2 regions of the Paenibacillus borealis genome follow, and region 2 is predicted to be linked to the other one. Evidence: a T-box and tRNA genes for the amino acid it is inferred to sense, from the RefSeq annotation. Region 2 holds a T-box; the other holds one or more tRNA genes.
What was found. The T-box of region 2 lies ahead of metG (methionine--tRNA ligase). A T-box ahead of a tRNA ligase gene usually reads a tRNA of that ligase, here a tRNA-Met.

Region 1 (3,422 bases), 2.6 Mb from region 2:
ATTATCCGGGGGCATCAGAGCAAAGAAATCAGCAAATCCCAATACTCCTCCAGCTGCTCCTGTCGCCCCGGTTGCTCCTGTCGCTCCGGCAGGTCCTGCGGCTCCTGCTGCCCCGGTTGCCCCTGTCGCCCCGGCTGCTCCAACGGCTCCGGCTGCTCCTGTTGCCCCGGCTGGGCCTACGGGTCCGGCAGGTCCTGTCGCTCCTGCATTACCCTGTGGTCCTATCGCTCCTGCAGGACCAGGTACACCTTGCGGGCCCTGGGGACCTACAAGCCCTTGTGCGCCCGGTACTCCTTGCGCACCTTGCGGACCGACGGGCCCCGCTACACCCTGTGGTCCTATCGCCCCCGCTGGCCCGGGTTGACCTTGGGGTCCTTGGGGTCCTGGAGGCCCGCCGGCGGGTCCTGGAGGACCTTCTGCTCCTTGCGGGCCCTGTCCCCCTTGGATTCCTTGGATTCCTTGTATGCCCTGAGCACCCTGTGCTCCTTGAGGACCTGTGGGACCAATGACTGTCGGGGTAGTGACATTTACTTCAGGTGGTGGACATGTTACTTTAACAACCTTTTTTATAACTTTTCGGCAATGTTCTTTTCTTTTTCTTTTCGAAGGAGCAATGGTGACGATTTTTTTATGGTGACATTTTTTATCGTCTGGACAACTCAATACGTACACCTCCCTATTAAGATAGTTTAGTGTACGCATCTCATCAGATTTAGACATGGACGAACAACTAGTTATAACCAGTTAACAACCTATTTACGCAAAAAAGGGCGCTAACCCCAGTAGCTCCGCCCTTAAGTCCATTCCAATGTCCACACCAAATTTATTCATTATCGTATTTTATAGTAGGACAACTGAACCCTCCCTGTTTGACCCAAATTCCTAATTTGGGTCTATTTTTTTGTTGATTCCCTTCAAACCCATGCTGCATAACTTGCCCACTCTGCTGCTGCCTTCCGGTAGGATGATCGTAAGCTATATTCCTTCATTGCCTCTCTCTTGTGTCTCAGGCGTAGCTATTTTGGGGGCTAGAAAACGACATACCTATGCAACTTCATATACTCATTCTGCGTAAAAGGAATAAAGGAGTTGGTAAATATGGTTATCTTTGCTATTCTGTTCATGCTGATTGCGATACTGAATATTTTCTTCCCGGCAATGGGCTGGCATATGCGTTATGGATGGATGGTACAGGGTGAATCCGAACCCAGCGATGCCTATCTCTTGATGAGTAGAATCAGCAGCGTTATCGTACTTATTGTCTTTCTCCTATTCTTTTTGCCTATAATTTTTAGTTAGGGACTTACTGATTCCTTATAATAACTGCATTTGTCCGGAGACTGCGTTTTAACGATTTCACTTGATCAATCCGAGTAAACAAAATACCCGTCAGGCACTATGCCTGGCGGGTATTATCAATAACATTGGATGCTGTTCCTGTGCCAGGCTGCTTATTCGCGTACCCTTATCCACAGCAAATGCTGGCGCTCTTCGCTTACCCGCCAATGCTTCGAATTGTTTAGATTTTCTCGTGTAATGCTGTTCCATAACCACCAAAAGTGATCCCCCTGTGATACAAGCAATCTATTAAGCTTAGTTCATTGCTTATTTTCTAAGTAATTATATGGTTCTCCGACGAGCCTACATATAGCAAAAAACCCTTACAAAGTAAGGGTTTTAGTGAAGTGGGCCCTACAGGACTCGAACCTGTGACCAATCGGTTATGAGCCGACCGCTCTAACCAACTGAGCTAAGGGCCCGGACTAGGATATCCGTATTTTACAAGTGCTGTCTGATGAAATTAAAATTGGTTGCGGGGGCAGGATTTGAACCTGCGGCCTTCGGGTTATGAGCCCGACGAGCTACCGGGCTGCTCCACCCCGCGTCAGTAATCATATTCAAACAGCGACAATAGATAATATACAATATAAGCATGGATAAAGTCAAGGATGAATTTGGATAATTTGTTTATGGCAGAAAACGCACACCGTAACGGCCCTTGCGCGAACGGTAAATTTCCACAAAACGCGGATCATGATAGCCGTAGATCCAGCCGTCCTGTTCGAGTCTTTTGGCCAGACAACCCGCTTGAAATCTTGTCCTGAACAATTTCGCGAAGTATATCCAATTCATAATGCCCCTTCTCCTTTTTCGTATTAATGTAGGCTGCCCTGATCTTTAGCATGCCCAGTTTTTCATTAATAACAGGAGAAAGACCCTGCGGATCGGTTGGCAAATTCTGCACCGTTTGCCTTGTTCACTCTTCCGCAGGCCGAGTCAGCCTCCCACCGTGAACAGTTGGATTTTCTACACTTAAATTGATCGCCTCTTATGTTTTGGCGAAGATAAGTGGATTATCGTCATCTAGTTCTGACCTTTCTTTATCAATCTCCATTTTGGGCGAAAACAAGTGCTGTTTTTCCATCTAGCTCCTCCAAAACAGAGACTCCGCAATAATTAGATGACATTTTCCCACTTAGCTTCCCCCGTCCACATGCGGACACTACTTCTTCTTCGCACTTCGCTCCAGCCAGCCGTTGTCCAGATTGAAAAAGACCGTAGGATCTTTGCGCATCGCGTTAAGCATATGGTTGCCCTGCTGCTCCCAGGCCTTGAGGGCATTCGCTACCGTCCGTTTGCCTTGAATGACTTCGCTGAACAGCATCTGTCCGGCCAGATTAATCTGATAAATATTAGGCATCTTGTACGCCAGATTATTCACATCAGAATCCGACACCGACACTGGCACAGGCTTTACATTGTAAAAGGGTTCAAGGCTCACTCCGGCCTTCTGCGAACGGTTGAAATCCATCCGGGAGGTGAGCTGATAAGGGTTGGCCGCCTTTATTTTGGCTACCTCGTTGCTGTTGACGAATTTGATCAGCTCCCAGGCATCCTCTTCATTCTGCGCGGTACTGCTGATGGCCAGCATTTGATCCAGTCCGGCGCCTACAGTCACTCCCGGCTTCTCAGCAAACGCAGGTACGGCAGCGATGCCCCAATCGACATGTCTGAAATTAATGTTCTTAATCAGCATAGCCTTACGGTCTACTGAGGCCAGCTCGTTGATATAACCGTATTCCCCGATGACCATTGCCGCTTTGCCTGTCAGGAACCAGTCTCCCAGAAACGGGTTGAATTCAGTCTCTGCAACTCCGGCAGCTGCTGCGGCTGCGGCTTCAATATCACCCGGGCCGGGGATAATCTGCTTCTGAATCAGATTGCTGAAGGTAGTCCAGCCTCTGCTCCATAGTGCATTGTTTACCGTCATAGCGCCGCCCTGGTTATCGTACATAGCAGCCTGAAGGGGAGAAAGATATACCAGCATATCCCCGAACGGATCACCGGCATAACGGCTTCTTGAGAAGCCATATATCCGCTCATCCGGATGCTTGGAGGTCTTCGTCACCTTACCTGCAAGC
Region 2 (3,422 bases):
GCCCCTAATCTTGCCGCAGGAGAACGGAATGAACGGGTTCAGCAGGTTGGACAGATTAGCGATGATCTGTACACAGGTATACAGCGTGCTGGCACAAGCGGCGGGATCATTCTTAATCTGCAGCCACGGCAACTGCTGGTCGAAATATTTATTGGCCTGGCGGATATGGGTGAAGACATGCTCGAGCGCTTCTTTGAAGCTGCCTCCTTCAATCAGTCTCCCGGTCTCGCTGTACAGAGTATTAATGCGGCCGGCCCATGCGGCATCCAGTGTACCCTCAGGAACCTCGCCATTCCAGGACTTATTCACGAATACCAGACTGCGGTTGACGAAATTGCCGAACGCTCCCAGCAGCTCACTGTTATGGCTGTAGATGAATTCTCTCCAGGAGAAGTCGGCATCCCGTTTCTCGGGACCATTCGCCGTCAGGAAATACCGGACGGAATCCGGATCGTAGCGGCTGAGAATATCCGGCACCCAAACGGCCCAGTTACGGCTTGTGGAGAATTTCTCCCCTTCAAGAGTCATGTATTCACAGGAGAAGATGCGGTCCGGCAGATGAAGGTCTTCAGCACCCAGCAGCAGAGCCGGCCAGATCAGGCTGTGAAAAGGTACATTATCCTTCCCATGCACATAATAGGCCGTAATGGGAGGGGCTCCGGCGTCATGTTCCTCAGTGGATACCAGCCAGAAATCCTCCCAGCGGCTGCCGGTCTCGGCAGCCCACTGCTTGCTGGCAGACAGGTATCCGCTGACAGCTTCAATCCACACATAGATTTTCTTGTCCGTGAAGCCGTCTACGGGAACATCCACACCCCAATCCAGATCCCGTGTTGCGGCGCGGTCCTGCAGTCCTTCCTGCAGATATCTGCGGGTTAAGCGCACCGCATTGTCTCTCCAGCCCCGCGCGGAATCCGCGTATTCCGAGAGTGCGCTCTGGAAGCTGGACAGTGACAAATAATAATGCTGGGTGAAGCGCAGCACCGGCGTGGTTCCGCAGATTTTGCAGGTACGCTTCAGCAGGTCAACGGGGTCGAGAATTGTAGAGCAATAATCACATTGGTCGCCCCTGGCCTGCTGTCCGCAGACCGGGCAGATTCCCTCTACATAGCGGTCCGGCAAGTAGCGCTGATCCTGCTCACAGTAGCATTGGAGCGTTGACTTCTGGTACAGATAGCCGTTATCCAGAAGCTTAAGGAATAGCTCCTGCACCACGCTGTGATGATGCTCCTGATCGGTCCGGGTGTACAAGTCATAGGTGAATCCCAGCGTGCGGAAGCAATCTGCGAACTCCTGATGATATCTGCTGGCTAATTCCCTAGGGGATACACCTTCCTGCGCCGCCTGTACAGCAACGGGAGTTCCGTGGCAGTCACTGCCGGAGACATAGAGCACGGCGTCACCTTTGGCGCGGTGATAGCGGGCCAGGATATCTCCCGGCAGAAGACTTGCAAGCCTGCCCAGATGCAGGGAGCCATTGGCATACGGCCAAGCCCCTCCGATAAAAATGTTTGTCATGTCATTGCCCTCCTATAAGTTTTGTTGACAGATGTTTCCTTGAAACGGCTTCGGACAAAATCCGTTTCGGATAACATGTTTAGGTTTCTAAGCGCACAAAAAAGACTCTCATCCCCAAAGGGACGAGAGCCTGTGCTCACGTGTTACCACCCAAATTCATCAATGCCTTGCGGCATCCACCTCTTCAGGTACGTCCGCGAAGACGCGGGTATACCCTAGCATGGTAACGGATGCGGGTTCCGGCGCAGCCTACGTCCCGCTGATGCGGGCTTCGATGCGCAGCTCTGAGACCATATTCCCGTGGGTTTTCTTTGCTCCTTTTCAGCGGCCGGAGCTCTCTGTGAAAGAATTGCCAAGGTACTCTTTCTCTTCATAGCTATTGTGGTTATCCTAATTACTGGATATCATATATGCAGGTGCAGGCTTATGTCAACACCAGATATAGAGATAAAGGAGAATGAGACTTTTGCCGGAAAAAAAGCAGGAAAAGAAAAGCTCAGGAATTATGGGATGGCTTGGAAGCGCGGGAGTACTTCTGCTGCTGAAGGGCAAAACCATTCTGTCTCTGCTTAAGCTGGGGAAGATAGCGGGTCCGCTGATTTCTATGGCGGTATCCATCTGGGCGTATGCATTAATCTATCCATGGGGATTTGCAGCAGGCTTTGTTGCCTTATTATTCGTTCATGAGATCGGCCATGTTATAGCAGCCAAACGCATCGGACTGCCGGTGAGCGCACCGCTGTTTATTCCTTTTATGGGAGCACTCATTACGATGAAAAAACAGCCTCTGGATGCCAGAGAGGAGGCCTATGTAGCTTTCGGCGGCCCCATCCTGGGGAGCATAGGAGCAGCCGCGGTATTCGGGGCAGCTTATTATTATCACAGCCCGCTGCTGTATTCATTGGCTTATGTAGGATTCTTTCTTAACCTGATCAATCTTCTGCCTATTCACCCGCTGGATGGGGGACGGATTGCCACTGCGGTTACACGCTGGTTATGGCTGGTGGGCCTGATTGGGGGACTGGCGGTGATCATTTATCTTAAATCCATTTTGTTCGGCATTATCTGGCTGTTATTTGCTTATGACATGTATAAGAAATATATCAGCCGGCGCACGAAGAATCAGATGCATGCGGTATTGAAGAGCTTCCTGATACCCATTGAGGATTTGCAGGATCAAGGCTATCTGATTCCCGGACCTGAGCACAAAAGAGAGCTGCCGTTTACCACCTACAGTGATTTGAACCGCCAGCAATATCTCGGTGTCCGCTGGGATAATCTGGACTACTACGGTACAACGACTATGCCTGTACAGTCTATTATCAGCAAAGTCCGGATCGTACAGCTCGACCAGCTGTATGTAGATACTAAGCTGCAGCTGAAGATGCAGTGTGAAATCAGCTTTACAGTGTTTGATAATGATAAATATTATGATGTGCCAGCCGCGTCACGCTGGAGGTATGGTATTGCTTATTTTGCGCTCGCAGGTTTTCTTGGGGGTATGATGTATCTTGTGCATATCGTTGGTAATGTAAATCTGTGAGGATTCGTTTATGAAGTCCCTGATTCGTCAAAGCTGTATACAGCCAGAAGAACAGGGAGGACAACTATGCGCAAGTCATTAGTGTGGAGCGGAGTCATTGGAGTGTGTGTGATGCTGGGTACGGCCGGCTGTGCGGCTGGCGGTGAGGCTCCCGGATATACAGGAATTCATAAGATGACCGGACTGGACGGGAGACTTGATACTCCGGATGGTCTTATATCACCGGTTATGCAGGATGTATACGACCGTTCGATACCGGAAGAGGTATATTCCATTCAGTAGTCCGGCGTAGTCCGGCGGATGCGGCTTGTCCGTTTTCCCTATACCTGGAGCCCTCAGGCTCTATACAGGATATTAAAAA

Region 1: it has a tRNA-Met gene. The T-box ahead of metG (methionine--tRNA ligase) is inferred to sense a tRNA for this amino acid. The anticodon was not compared.

The regions. Positions count from the first base shown of each region.
Region 1 is NZ_CP009285.1:6,107,908-6,111,329, forward strand. Features, by position in the region: gene PBOR_RS38195 (hypothetical protein) at 1-42, opposite strand, end outside; gene PBOR_RS25945 (DUF6199 family natural product biosynthesis protein) at 1,099-1,299, shown strand; tRNA gene PBOR_RS25950 (tRNA-Ile) at 1,687-1,760, opposite strand; tRNA gene PBOR_RS25955 (tRNA-Met) at 1,809-1,885, opposite strand; gene PBOR_RS37495 (hypothetical protein) at 1,969-2,133, opposite strand; gene PBOR_RS25960 (extracellular solute-binding protein) at 2,504-3,422, opposite strand, start outside.
Region 2 is NZ_CP009285.1:3,529,783-3,533,204, forward strand. Features, by position in the region: gene metG (methionine--tRNA ligase) at 1-1,518, opposite strand, end outside; T-box leader at 1,634-1,901, opposite strand; gene PBOR_RS14700 (site-2 protease family protein) at 1,976-3,061, shown strand; gene PBOR_RS14705 (hypothetical protein) at 3,128-3,343, shown strand.